Regions from separate parts of the Paenibacillus sp. ALE3 genome, predicted to be linked through region 3. Evidence: riboswitches for the same ligand, from Rfam matches in the RefSeq annotation. Region 3 holds a riboswitch; each other region holds the start of a gene.
The links. A riboswitch is a leader RNA that binds a small molecule or an ion and turns the genes downstream of it on or off. The one in region 3 is predicted to bind glycine.

Region 1 (4,228 bases), 160 kb from region 3:
TTATTGATTCGCATTGCAGCACCTGATGGGTTATTGACTAGAGTGAAAACATTAGATAAGAAAAGAGGTTTTCATACCATGACGAAGACGCTAAAAGGATTCCCGCAAAACTTCCTATGGGGCGGGGCAACTGCAGCCAACCAATTGGAAGGTGCTTTTGACGTAGATGGAAAAGGCCTGTCCAGCGCAGACATGATAGCCTATGTACCTAAGGCAGAACGTAAAAACGATCATGCTATAGAAATTTCGTCTGAACGACTGGAGAACATCTTGGCAGGGAAGGTAAACGCCCGTTTTCCAAAGCGTGAAGGTGTGGACTTCTACCACCGCTACAAAGAAGATATTGCTTTGTTTGCAGAAATGGGCTTTAAAGTATTCCGGATGTCCATCCACTGGTCGCGGATTTTCCCGAATGGATATGATGCCGAGCCGAATGAAGCAGGATTGCAATTTTACGACAATGTATTCGATGAGCTGCGCAAGTATGGTATTGAGCCGTTGGTAACATTGTCACATTATGAAACACCGCTAGGTCTGACACAGAAGTATAATGGCTGGTTGGGACGCGAAGTCGTAGATCATTACGTAAAATATGCCGAAACGGTATTTACACGTTATAAGGATAAAGTAAAATACTGGCTGACCTTTAACGAAATCAATGTTATGACCATGAGTCCGTTTACTGGCGGCGGTGTGGTTATTGACCGTGTAGAAAACAAGCAACAAGCGATATATCAAGCATTGCACCATCAATTTGTAGCAAGTGCACTGGCGACCAAACGGGGACATGAGATCATTCCGGGTGCTCAGATCGGCTGTATGCTGGCTCGCATTGAAAGCTACCCACATACGTGTAACCCAGAGGATATTCTGAAAGCACAGCATGAAAATCAAATGAACCTGTTCTTTACGGATGTGCATGCTCGTGGGGAGTATCCCAACTATATGAACCGCTATTTTGAAGAAAATAATATTGTGATCCAGACAGAACCCGGCGATGCTGAAATTTTGAAAAATAATACGGTTGATTTTATCTCATTTAGCTACTATATGACCTTGACCGTATCGGCAGGTCCAGAAGGAGAAAAGGCAGCAGGGAACCTGATTGGCGGTGTGAAAAATCCGTATTTGCAGTCCTCCGATTGGGGATGGCAGATTGATCCGATCGGCCTGCGTGTTACACTAAATACGTTTTATGACCGTTACCAAAAGCCGCTGTTCATCGTGGAAAATGGCCTGGGTGCGTACGATAAGGTAGAAGAGGACGGCTCTGTGCATGACACGTATCGCATTGATTACTTGCGTCAGCATATTGCCCAAATGAAGGAAGCCATTGCTGACGGTGTTGATCTGATTGGTTACACCAGCTGGGGTCCTATCGACCTTGTGAGCATGTCTACTTCCGAAATGTCCAAGCGCTACGGATTTATTTACGTTGATCTGGATGATGACGGTAACGGAACGCTCCAACGCTCCAAAAAGGACTCATTTAACTGGTATAAAAATGTGATAGCAACCAATGGTGAAGAATTGTAATTCTATATCGTTTTGGGGGGTACAGCAGAGAAAATCCTTAGGATGCAATCTGCTGTACCCGCTTTTTGTATAGACACCCTATTGATTTGTCAGAGGGCTTCACAAATTTTTCACTTGTAATACGCTGAAAGTTTTCTGTATAATAAATAAAAATTTCATATGTCTGGTTGATGTTTGCGGGAGATGGAACGAAAGTTCCGACCGAAGGGGCAAAACTCTCAGGTGCTTAAGCTGATTTACAGCAACAAGCAGGGACCGTAAACGGACAGAACTCTGGAGAGACCCTTAATTGGGCGCCGAAGGTGCACCGCAGATTATCATCTGCTTAAACTCTCAGGCAAAAGGACAGAGACGCGAATAACCTGTGACAGGGAGTGCCCTAGGCTTTTATGAGCTTTTTAGAGGTAGAATCCTGCACCAGATGGTTTATTTTTCGTGCCTTTAACCTCTCCAGGAGTCGAATCAACGGATTTGACTCTTTTTTGTTTTCTAATATGCTGGAGGAGCGGGTTGAAATGAATTTGGTACATGTGTTAGAAACGATTAGCAGTTGGATATGGGGGGCGCCTCTCATCGTCCTTGTCATGGGAACGGGGTTATGGCTGACCATACGTCTAAAAATGTTGCAGGTATTCCGCCTGCCTCTGGCGATCAAGCTCATCGGTAAGGCCCCGAATGAAGGCAGCGGGGATGTAAGCAGCTTTGCGGCTTTGAGTACGGCGCTGGCGGCTACCGTTGGTACAGGAAGTATTGTCGGCGTAGCGACAGCCATTAAGCTGGGCGGGCCGGGTGCCTTGTTCTGGATGGTCGTTGCAGCCTTCTTTGGGATGGCGACGAAATACGCGGAAGGTGTACTTGCGGTAAAATACCGGGTGAAGGATCGGAATGGACAATTCTCCGGCGGCCCGATGTATTATATTGAAAAAGGCCTGGGACGCCGCTTTAAACCGTTGGCGATGCTGTTTGCTTTCTCGGGGATGCTGGTTGCGTTGTTCGGGATCGGAACATTTCCTCAGGTCAAGGCGATTGTATCCTCCACTGAAAACAGTTTTGGCGTTCCGCCGATTGTAACGGCACTGACTATTGCTGTCCTTACAGCTCTTGTCACCATCGGAGGACTCAAAAGCATTGCCAAGGTATCGACGAAGGTCGTTCCTTTTAAAACAGGCTTGTACGTACTGATTTGTATCATTGTACTGATTCGGTTTGCTGACCAGCTTCCTGCCGCAATCGCGCTTGTGCTTCATTCGGCATTTTCAACTACATCGGCAACGGGTGGATTTGCAGGAGCTACGATTATGCTGGCCATGCGCAGCGGGGTAGCCAGAGGCATTTTTGCCAATGAGGCTGGATTGGGAAGCGCACCGATTGCAGCCGCAGCTGCCAAAACCAAATGGCCTGCGGAACAAGGGCTGATTTCCATGACGGGTGTGTTTATTGATACGATGGTTATTTGTGTGATGACCGGGTTGACGCTACTGGTCAGCGGGGTGTGGAGCGGGCCTACCGATGCAGGTTTGATGACTCAGCAAGCATTTTCCAGTGCATTTCCGCTGGGAGCAGAACTGCTCACCATCATCCTGATTATGTTCGCATTCACCACCATGCTCGGCTGGAACTATTACGGAGAACGCTGTGTTGAATATTTGCTTGGGGTCAAGTGGATTAAACCATACCGTTATCTGTTCATCGTACTGGTTGGCGGGGGCGCGTTCATCAAGCTCGATGCCATCTGGCTGCTGGCAGATATTTTTAACGCAATGATGGCTTTTCCGAACCTGATTGCACTGCTCGGCTTGTCAGGCATTGTCGTTGCAGAAACCCGAACCTATATGAATTCTTTGTATCCTAATAAGAAAAAGGGCATTCTTGCAGGTGCCAATGTAGGGGCGGCTATCCAAGTAGAAGAAAAAGGACAAACGATCAATTCATAAATAATAAAAGGGAGTGCTCTCAGCCATCACAGGCTTGAGGACACTCTCTTTTAATTGTTATAACGATGCACGCAAAATAGCTAAAATATCTTCCTGTTTCAGCTTTTGATAATTACCGAAACCTCCGTGCTCCATTTCACGGGCCGCAATGCTTGCGATGTTTTCCAATTGTTCATCATTAATGTTGTAATCGGCCAGGGTAGAAGGGGCACCAAGACTTGTCCAGAACGCACTTAGACGGTCAATACCTTCCAAGGCAATTTCTCTGTCAGTTTTACCTACAGTGTCCAAGTCGAACATACTGAGCATCAGCCGCTTCATGCGTGCAGCATCCTGATCCACTGTATGTCTCATCCAGTTGGGAAACAGAATCGCTAGACCGCCAGCGTGAGGAATATCATATACAGCAGATAGTGCATGTTCAATGGTATGCGAAGCCCAATCCCCGAAGTAGCCCATTTGCAGCGTACCGTTCAGGGCAATCGTCCCAGCATATAATATCGTTTCGCGATGCTCATAGTTGTGCAAATCCTCCAGCAGCTTAGGTGCCGTTTCAATCACGGTTTGCAGCACGGAAAAGCACATACGATCTTGCAGCGGTGTATTTTTAACATTGTGAAAGTACTGTTCAAAGACGTGGCTCATCATATCCACCATGCCATAAACCGTCTGATCACGTGGCACAGAAAAGGTGTTTTTCGGGTCCAAGATGGAGAATTTAGGATGCGTCACCGCGCTGCCCCACACGTATTTCTCGT
Region 2 (4,228 bases), 2.0 Mb from region 3:
GTGTGGGAGAGATATTCGTTTTGTTTTGTAGAGGAAAAGTAGTTGGTTTAGAGCTTAGAAGCTACGACTTATCTTTCTTGGCCAGTGTGTTGCGTGTAAGGGATTCGGTCAAACGCTTGCCAGTCGGTGTCTGGGCCAAGCCGCCTTTGGCGGTCTCGCGGTGCTTTGACGGCATTGCGCTGCCGACTTCAAGCATCACGTCAATGACTTCGTCAGACGGAATGGCGCTGCGCACACCCGCCAAAGCCATATCCGCTGCGGCAAGTGCGGTCACGGCTCCCAGCCCGTTGCGCACGATACACGGAATCTCGACGAGTCCGGCGACGGGGTCGCATATCAGGCCGAGCGTGTTCTTGAGCGCTAGGCCTACAGCGTGAACGGCCTGCTCAGGTGTGCCACCGCGTAGCTCGACCATAGCGCCAGCGGCCATCCCGATGGCTGAACCAATCTCAGCCTGACAGCCTCCCTCCGCGCCGGAAATGAAGGAATTGTTGGCGATGACGTAGCCAATGGCTCCGGCTGCGAACAAGCCGTGCACCATATGCTCATCATCCCAGCCGAACCGCTCCTGCGCACTAATGAACACACCGGGGATGACTCCGCATGAACCTGCAGTGGGCGTGGCGACAATGCGCCCCATGGACGCATTAACCTCCGACACGGAGAGCGCATAAGCCATGGCGAGCGCGGAGGCATCGCCGGAGCAGGTTTCCCCTGTCCGCAGATATTCGGCTAAGCGCTTGCCGTCGCCGCCCGTTAATCCACTGCGGGATACGGTGTCTTGCGTCTGACCACGATGAACGGCCTCCTTCATGACTTCATAATAATCAGACATTTGGCGGAAAATTTCTTCTTCCGTTGTATTCGTCTCTTGTACCTGCTCTTGAATCATCAGGCGGCCAATCGTGGTGGATTCCTCCGCGCATATAGCGCTGATTTCATGCAGATGGCTAAATCGCATCAGATTCAGCTCCTTTTTTCAAATTAATCGTTTTAATTTCGTACATATGTGGTAAGGATCGTAGTTTTGCGATTAATTCAGCCGTAGGAGGACTGTCCGTTTCGATGGCTGTAAGTGCTTCTCCATCCCGACCTTTGCGATCCACGTGCATATAGGCAATGTTAATGTCAGCAGCGCCGAGCGCTGAAGTCACCGCACCTAATGTACCGGGCTTATCCGAGTGAAGAAGCACCAACGTAGACAGCTCTCCGGTCAGGTTGACTCGGAATTCGTTGAGCTGCTGGACATGGATGCTGCCACCGCCGATGGAGGAACCCAGCAGTGTACGCTGATCCTCACCCTTCCACAGCTCAAAACGGACGGTGTTCGGATGGGGGGCGGGTAGTCCGCTGACGGCAAATTCCACGGTCATCCCGGCCTGCTCCGCCCATTGCTCGGCATCTGGAATTCGATGGTCGTCTGTATCGTAATTGAGCAGTCCTGCGATGAGCGCTAGGTCTGTACCGTGTCCTTTGTATGTGTCGGCGAAGGAGCCGTACAGTGTCATGCGAGCACGGTCAGGCTGCGTCCCGAGCCAGTGACGGGCAACGCGTGCAAGCCGCACCGCGCCTGCAGTGTGTGAACTGGAAGGTCCGGTCATGGCCGGACCGATAATGGAAAATACATCTTTGAAACGCATGGTGTGGCCCCCTGTATGTTCTAGTACCATAGTATATGGTATTTCCGCGTTTTTGCGCGGCTATGACGGTTCCTAATGCTGACGTACAATGTGAGCGCAAAAAAGGACAGGATAAGGAAGTTTCCCTTATCTCTGTCCTCGTTACCTGAGAGTTTCGTGCGGTGTCCTTACCGCCTTACCCCTTGGGTGGCTTGCGCTCTCTCCAGAGTTGCGTCAGATGACGATACATGGACCTGAGAGATTATCCGCCAGCCGGGTGTTGGCGTCTTGCTCCTTCGGTGCCGCCAGCGTGTAAGCCCCTGGACAGACTCTCCCGTCATCTTCATTCGCGTATACCGTTCTACATATCTTTCTTAGCGTAATGTATGCTGTGCTCGGTGTCAATCGCAGGGTTCAATTTTTACATAAACAGGCGAGTTTCCAATAAAAAAGATTAAAATTTACATAATTATGGATGAAATCAGGAAGGAATTAGAAGATTGATAGCTAATCTGATAGAGGACAAGCACATTTATGGAATTATAGGAGGGATATTGACGTATGGTAAAAGGCTTGCGGTTCACAGGTTCACGCTTGAAAGGGGTGCTGCATCTGGCAGCGATCGTATCGCTGCTGATCGGGATCTTCGTTCCATTCGGTCAGGTCAAAGCGGAGGGAGCACTGACAGTAGCCGAGGCACTCCAGCGCCAAGGCAGTGGAGGCACAGTGACGGTGGAAGGTTACATCGTCGGACATGCTACCGGATCGAAAACGGCTAATTTTTCTTCTCCGTTTGCGAATGATTTTAACGTACTGATTGCCGACCAGGCCAATGAACGAAGCACGTCTAATCTATTGGATGTACAGCTGACATCAGCGTACAGAGGGCAATTTGGGCTAACAGGCCATCCTGAGCTGATTGGCAGCAAAATCCGTGTGACGGGTACACTTGGCGCCTACAATAATTTTGGTGGAGTGAAAAGTCCAAGCACTGTTGAACTGGTGAACGGAAGCGAGCCGGGGGAACCAGGTGAACCTGGCGAACCTGAACCTGGAAACCCGGGTCAACCCGGTACTACACTGCCGGATGGCAAAGGCAAAAAGGTGCTGTTCGATAATACGCACGCACAGACGGCTGGGGCAGCAGATTGGGTCATTGAAGGCGCCTTCTCCGACTTTGCCAATGGATTGCGTAATGTAGGTTTTACAGTGGACCAACTGAACCGTCCCATTCCTTTTACTTATGGAGAACAGGCCATAACCTATGATAAGCTGCGCCAATATGATGTGTTCATCATCGGTGAAGCGAATGTTGCCTTTAAGGCATCCGAGCAGGCTGCCCTGCTGCAATATGTGAATAACGGGGGAAGTGTTTTCTTCATCTCCGACCACTATAATGCGGACCGTAACAAAAACCGTTGGGATTCCTCTGAGGTTATGAATGGCTACCGTCGTGGAGCCTATACTAATCCGGCCAAAGGGATGACTACAGAAGAAGCAGCATCACCGGCGATGCAGGGGTTAACTAGCTCCGATTGGCTGGCGACCAACTTTGGTGTTCGTTTCCGTTACAATGCGCTTGGCGACGTGAATGCTACGGACATTGTAGCCGCAGATCAATCCTTCGGCATTACCAAGGGTGTACGCTCGATTGCCATGCATGCGGGATCTACGCTGGCTATTATTGATCCTACCAAAGCCAAAGGAATTGCCTATATCCCTACAGGTACGAAAAAATGGGGTAATGCTGTAGACCAAGGTGTCTATAACGGTGGAGGCCGTGCGGAAGGGCCTTATGCTGCGATCTCCAAGGTAGGTCAAGGCAAGGCAGCATTTATCGGTGATTCTTCCCCTGTAGAAGATGCTACACCGAAATATGCGCGTGAAGAAAACGGACAGTCGAAAAAGACATATGATGGTTTCAAGGAAGTGGACGATGCCACCTTCCTGGTGCAAACGGTCCAATGGCTTGCGTGGAAGCAGGACTACACCAAATTATCCGATGTGGCAGGTTTAACGCTGGATCAACCGACGAAGCTTCTGCCGTTTGAGGAGCCTGCGGCTTCCACAGAACCGCAACCCGAGCCTTGGTCTGCTCCAGCAGCAGGCTACAAATGGTACGATCCAAAAACGTTCAAGTCGGGCTCCTATGGAGCGGCTTCGTAATAAACGTAAAGAATTCAGTGTGAGTGGTTGGGTGCTAGTTTGCCGTTTGATCCTCTGTAGGGGATCAAACGGCTTTTTTGTGATGAAAATTAACCTGTGGTTGGTTATTTGATTACATTTTGTGCCAGGAAAGTCGCGCTACTGCTGGATCATTGATTTTTTAAATGATGTTGATAGCATAATCTTAATTGATATATCCATATACTGGTGATAGGATGTATTCAAATTATTCCGATAAAAACGGTATGTAATGTTCATGAGAGGTTTTAAACATCAAACATGGTGAGAATAAGCGGGACAAGACCATGGAGAATGGAGGAAGCGCACATTGAATATACCCGTGTTGGAGATTAAGGGATTATCCGTATCTTTTCGCATCAAGGATCAATATCACCCCGCAGTCGACCATCTGGATCTGACGGTCAATCCCAATGAAGTGCTGG
Region 3 (4,228 bases):
ACGCCCAGGGATACGACGCATATGTGCCTGAGAAACGGCAAAGTAACCGCAGGTCGGACCGCCGAGGGAGGACGAGATCCCAAACGGCTGCGCGTCTCCTACAACAATATCCGCGCCCTGCTTGCCGGGCGCCTCCAGCAAGCCAAGTGCCAATGGGTTGGCACTGACGACCATAAGCCCCTTGTGTGCATGGATCAGGTCAGCCATCGGCTTCAGATTTTCCACGGCTCCAAAAAAGTTGGGGCTTTGGATCAAGACAGCCGCCGTCTGTTCCGATACGGCCGCGGCAAGCGCATCGACATCTGTTACGCCGTCCGAACAGCCGATCTCCACGATGTCCAAGTCCAATCCGCGTGCATAGGCTGCCAATACCTGGCGTGCCTCTGGATGGACAGAACTTGATACAATAAGCTGTTTACGGCGCGTGGCTGCGGCGGCCAGTGAGCCCGCTTCCGCCAGAGCTGTCGCTCCATCGTACATACTGGCATTAGCTACTGCCATGCCTGTCAACTCGCAAATATATGACTGGAATTCAAAAATGGCTTGTAGCTCGCCCTGGCTTACTTCTGGCTGATAGGGGGTGTAGGCTGTGTAAAATTCGGAACGTGAGGTGATGTGTTGGATAACGGATGGAATATGATGATCATAAATACCTGCACCAAGAAAGCTGGCATGTGTATCTGTATTGGCGTTTCGTCCGGCCAGCTCGGCCATGTGGCGAGTTAAGGCTCTTTCGTCGAGCCGAGAGGAAAGAGGAAGTTCCCCTTGGTATCGAATAGCCTCTGGAATGTCACTGAATAAATCATCAATGGATGATACGCCCACCACACGCAGCATTTCGGTTTGGTCTTGTTCGGTCATGGGGAGATAGCGATGCTGCTTCATAGGTTCTGGCTCCTTTCGAAAAGCAAAATTTAGATAGTAAATTAGCTAATACATAGTCTTAATTGGAAAATCCAGAATTTTATATCTGACATGATCGCTTGTTTAGAATGAAGAGGATTAAGATCAGCGTAGCCGTTTATAAAAGGGGGCTGGGACCACTTCCGCACGCAGGCGTTTACCACGAATTTCGACCTCCAGCGGTGTCGATAGGGTGCTAAAACGACTGTCCACCAGGGCCAGCCCCAGATTACGCTTCAAGGTGGGCGATTGAGTACCCGTTGTGACCTCACCGATGCGTTGACCTTCAGCGAACACCGGATAATGAGCGCGCGGGATACCGCGGTCAATCATTTCCAGCCCGATCAACTTGCGAGGAATTCCTTGTTCTTTTTGACGTTGCAGTGCTTCCCTGCCGATAAAATCTCCTTTGTTCAACTTGACGAAGAAACCTAAACCAGCCTCAAGCGGTGAAATTGTGGCAGATAACTCCTGTCCGTACAACGGGAGCCGTGCCTCGAAGCGCAGCGTATCGCGAGCACCAAGTCCAGCGGGAATCAGCCCATTCGATTCACCGCAACGAAGTAAACCATCCCACACGGCGGGTGCTTCCTCAGCAGGGATATAAAATTCAAAACCGTCTTCGCCGGTATATCCAGTTCGCGAGACAAGTGCTTTTGCTCCGAACAATTGCACGTTCTCATGGAATCGGAAAGAAGCCAGATTCGTAATATCTGCATCTGTCACAGCTGCGGCAATACGTGCAGCTTCCGGTCCTTGTAATGCCAGCAATGCTATCGCATCAGACACATTCTCCAGATGAACCGATGCAGGTATGTGGCGAATGAGCCAATCCCAATCTTTGTCGATGTTGGAGGCATTCACAACGAGCATGTAGCGCTCTGGTCCTTTGCAATATACAAGCAAGTCATCCACTACGCCTCCATCGGGGTAACACAGGAGTGAATATTGTGCTTGGCCCGGTTCCAACTGACTGACATCATTCGTAGTTACCTGTTGCAAAAAAGCCTCAGCTTCTTTGCCTTCAACCAAGAACTCGCCCATATGCGATACATCGAATAAACCTGCACGTTGTCGGACGGCCTCATGCTCCTTTTGAATGCCGCTAAACTGAACGGGGAGTTCCCACCCGCCAAAGTCAATACAACGAACCCCGGGCTGCGTCCCGTAGGACGAATATAGTGGTGTTCTTCGCAAATTAGACATTTTTTCACTCCTATCCAGTGTAATCGGCTAAACAAAAAAGACAGGCTAAAAGAAACGTATAGACGGCAGTCCATACTCTTCTTTCAGCTCTGTCCTTGATACCAGAAAGTTACCCCGGTGTGAACCAGGTTTCCCCTTGGGTGATCCGCTCTTTTCACGGATGCTCTCCAGAGATGCGTCCGGCAGAGGTCCTTTTGCCTGAGAGATTCACCTGCAATGCAAGTTTACTCCTTCGGCGCTACCTTTTGGATCAACGGTATGTTACCCGGTTTTGCAGATAACAACTTGACCCGATTCGCGTGTACAACTGTCTCACAAGCGACAACAGCTATGCGAATCTTTTTTGGTAGTCTCTCCCTCCGCGTTCATCCGCGTTTGCAGTTGTCGAGGTGTTTTCAAAAGCAATTACTATAACCCATTAATACGCAAATCCATTTAAAATGTCAATAAAAATGTCATATAAAACAACCTAAAAAACATTTATTGTATAAATAAGAATATGTAAGCGTTTGTTACAAGTTATCATTTTTTTATAGACTGCGCTATATGAGTTGGTATGGAGTATTTTTGTTAGTATTATTGACATGGATGTTCTTGTTGTCATAATCTTAACTTGTCTAATACAGGTGATCAAAAGCATTTTATTCATGTGGAAGTGAGGCGAAGCAGGATGAGTGAAGTGAAACAGCAACTTTGGTATACAGACGAACATGAGTGGGTTCAGCGCACAGTGGATGGGACGTTGCGGATCGGCATTACAGACTTTGCACAGCATCAACTGGGTGATATTGTTTTTGTGGAATTACCTGGGGCGGGAACAACGATTGGACAGGGGACGGGGATTGGTACAATTGAATCGGTGAAGACCGTATCCGATCTTTTTGCTCCGGTGACGGGAACCGTTTTGAAAGTAAATGAAGCTCTGGAAAGTACACCTGAGTTGGTGAATGAATCACCCTATGAAGAGGGTTGGATGATCGAAGTAGAGATGAGCAATGATGTCGAGGAAGCTCTGGGCAAGTTGCTGTCTGCGGAGCAGTACGAGCAGTTGATTTCAGATGAGCAATAATGAGCAATACAGCATGAAATAATAGCGCTTTATTCTGATTTTTTATATGGATATTGAATTAAATAAGAGCATCGTTAGTCCGCTCAGTTTTTGTATAAAATAGTCGCTATGACCTGACATAGCGGCTATTTTTTTGTTGTCTTTTAGAAGACGTATTTACGTTGTTTGCTCAGACTTAGAAGAGAGCATCACTATAAAATTGTGTAGATTTACAACAGTGTTTTTTCGACTAATTTCTATTGTTATCGGCCATATTAAGAAGAATTATGCAGGTATAATGCCTTGTCGTTACTTTAAATTTAAATGTTGTCATCAACGTTCATGACGAAAGTACGTTTTCATTTCGTTGATGAAGATAGCGCTGTCATTTAGTATGAATTTTAAGAAAAGGTAGTGATGCTATTTACTCACAAGGAGGATATGAATATGAGCACAGTGGACACAAAGTCCAGTTCAAACGGTGGCGCTCGTGTCGCCGTACAGCGTTTTGGCCGCTTTCTCAGCGGTATGGTTATGCCCAATATGGGAGCCTTTATCGCATGGGGATTAATTACGGCCCTTTTTATTCCGACCGGGTGGTTCCCGAATGAGGGTTTTGCACAACTGGTTGATCCGATGAAAAATTATTTGCTGCCACTGCTGATCGGTTACACGGGAGGCACGATGATTCACGGACAGCGTGGAGGTGTGATCGGTGCCATTATGACGATGGGGGTCATTGTGGGGGCCGATATCCCGATGTTCCTGGGCGCGATGGTAGCTGGTCCGCTGGCTGCATGGATATTGAAGAAGTTCGATAAGGCCATTGAGGGCAAAGTCAAATCAGGTTTTGAAATGCTGGTCAATAATTTCTCGGCTGGGATTATCGGTGCCATTCTAGCATTACTAGCGCATGTTGCGATCGGCCCGGTCGTGCAAACCATCAGTCAAGTGTTGTCGACAGGGGTACAGTTCCTCGTAAACGCAGGGCTACTGCCGCTTGTCAATCTCATTATTGAGCCCGGAAAAGTATTATTTCTCAACAACGCACTGAATCATGGAGTATTGAGT

Region 1: it holds a riboswitch for glycine, as region 3 does, so the genes downstream of both, ACXHJ2_RS03960 (alanine/glycine:cation symporter family protein) here and gcvT (glycine cleavage system aminomethyltransferase GcvT) in region 3, are expected to answer to the same signal.
Region 2: it holds a riboswitch for glycine, as region 3 does, so the genes downstream of both, sdaAB (L-serine ammonia-lyase, iron-sulfur-dependent subunit beta) here and gcvT (glycine cleavage system aminomethyltransferase GcvT) in region 3, are expected to answer to the same signal.

The regions. Positions count from the first base shown of each region.
Region 1 covers NZ_CM134214.1:860,167-864,394, forward strand. The annotation lists gene ACXHJ2_RS03955 (glycoside hydrolase family 1 protein) at 79-1,536, shown strand; glycine riboswitch at 1,704-1,788, shown strand; glycine riboswitch at 1,800-1,895, shown strand; gene ACXHJ2_RS03960 (alanine/glycine:cation symporter family protein) at 2,052-3,470, shown strand; gene ACXHJ2_RS03965 (iron-containing alcohol dehydrogenase) at 3,528-4,228, opposite strand, start outside.
Region 2 covers NZ_CM134214.1:4,848,213-4,852,440, reverse strand. The annotation lists gene sdaAA (L-serine ammonia-lyase, iron-sulfur-dependent, subunit alpha) at 62-961, opposite strand; gene sdaAB (L-serine ammonia-lyase, iron-sulfur-dependent subunit beta) at 951-1,640, opposite strand; glycine riboswitch at 1,852-1,966, opposite strand; gene ACXHJ2_RS21725 (DUF6359 domain-containing protein) at 2,181-3,785, shown strand; gene ACXHJ2_RS21720 (ABC transporter ATP-binding protein) at 4,114-4,228, shown strand, end outside.
Region 3 covers NZ_CM134214.1:1,023,837-1,028,064, forward strand. The annotation lists gene gcvPA (aminomethyl-transferring glycine dehydrogenase subunit GcvPA) at 1-885, opposite strand, end outside; gene gcvT (glycine cleavage system aminomethyltransferase GcvT) at 1,009-2,109, opposite strand; glycine riboswitch at 2,189-2,285, opposite strand; glycine riboswitch at 2,286-2,478, opposite strand; gene gcvH (glycine cleavage system protein GcvH) at 2,780-3,178, shown strand; gene ACXHJ2_RS04715 (PTS mannitol transporter subunit IICB) at 3,605-4,228, shown strand, end outside.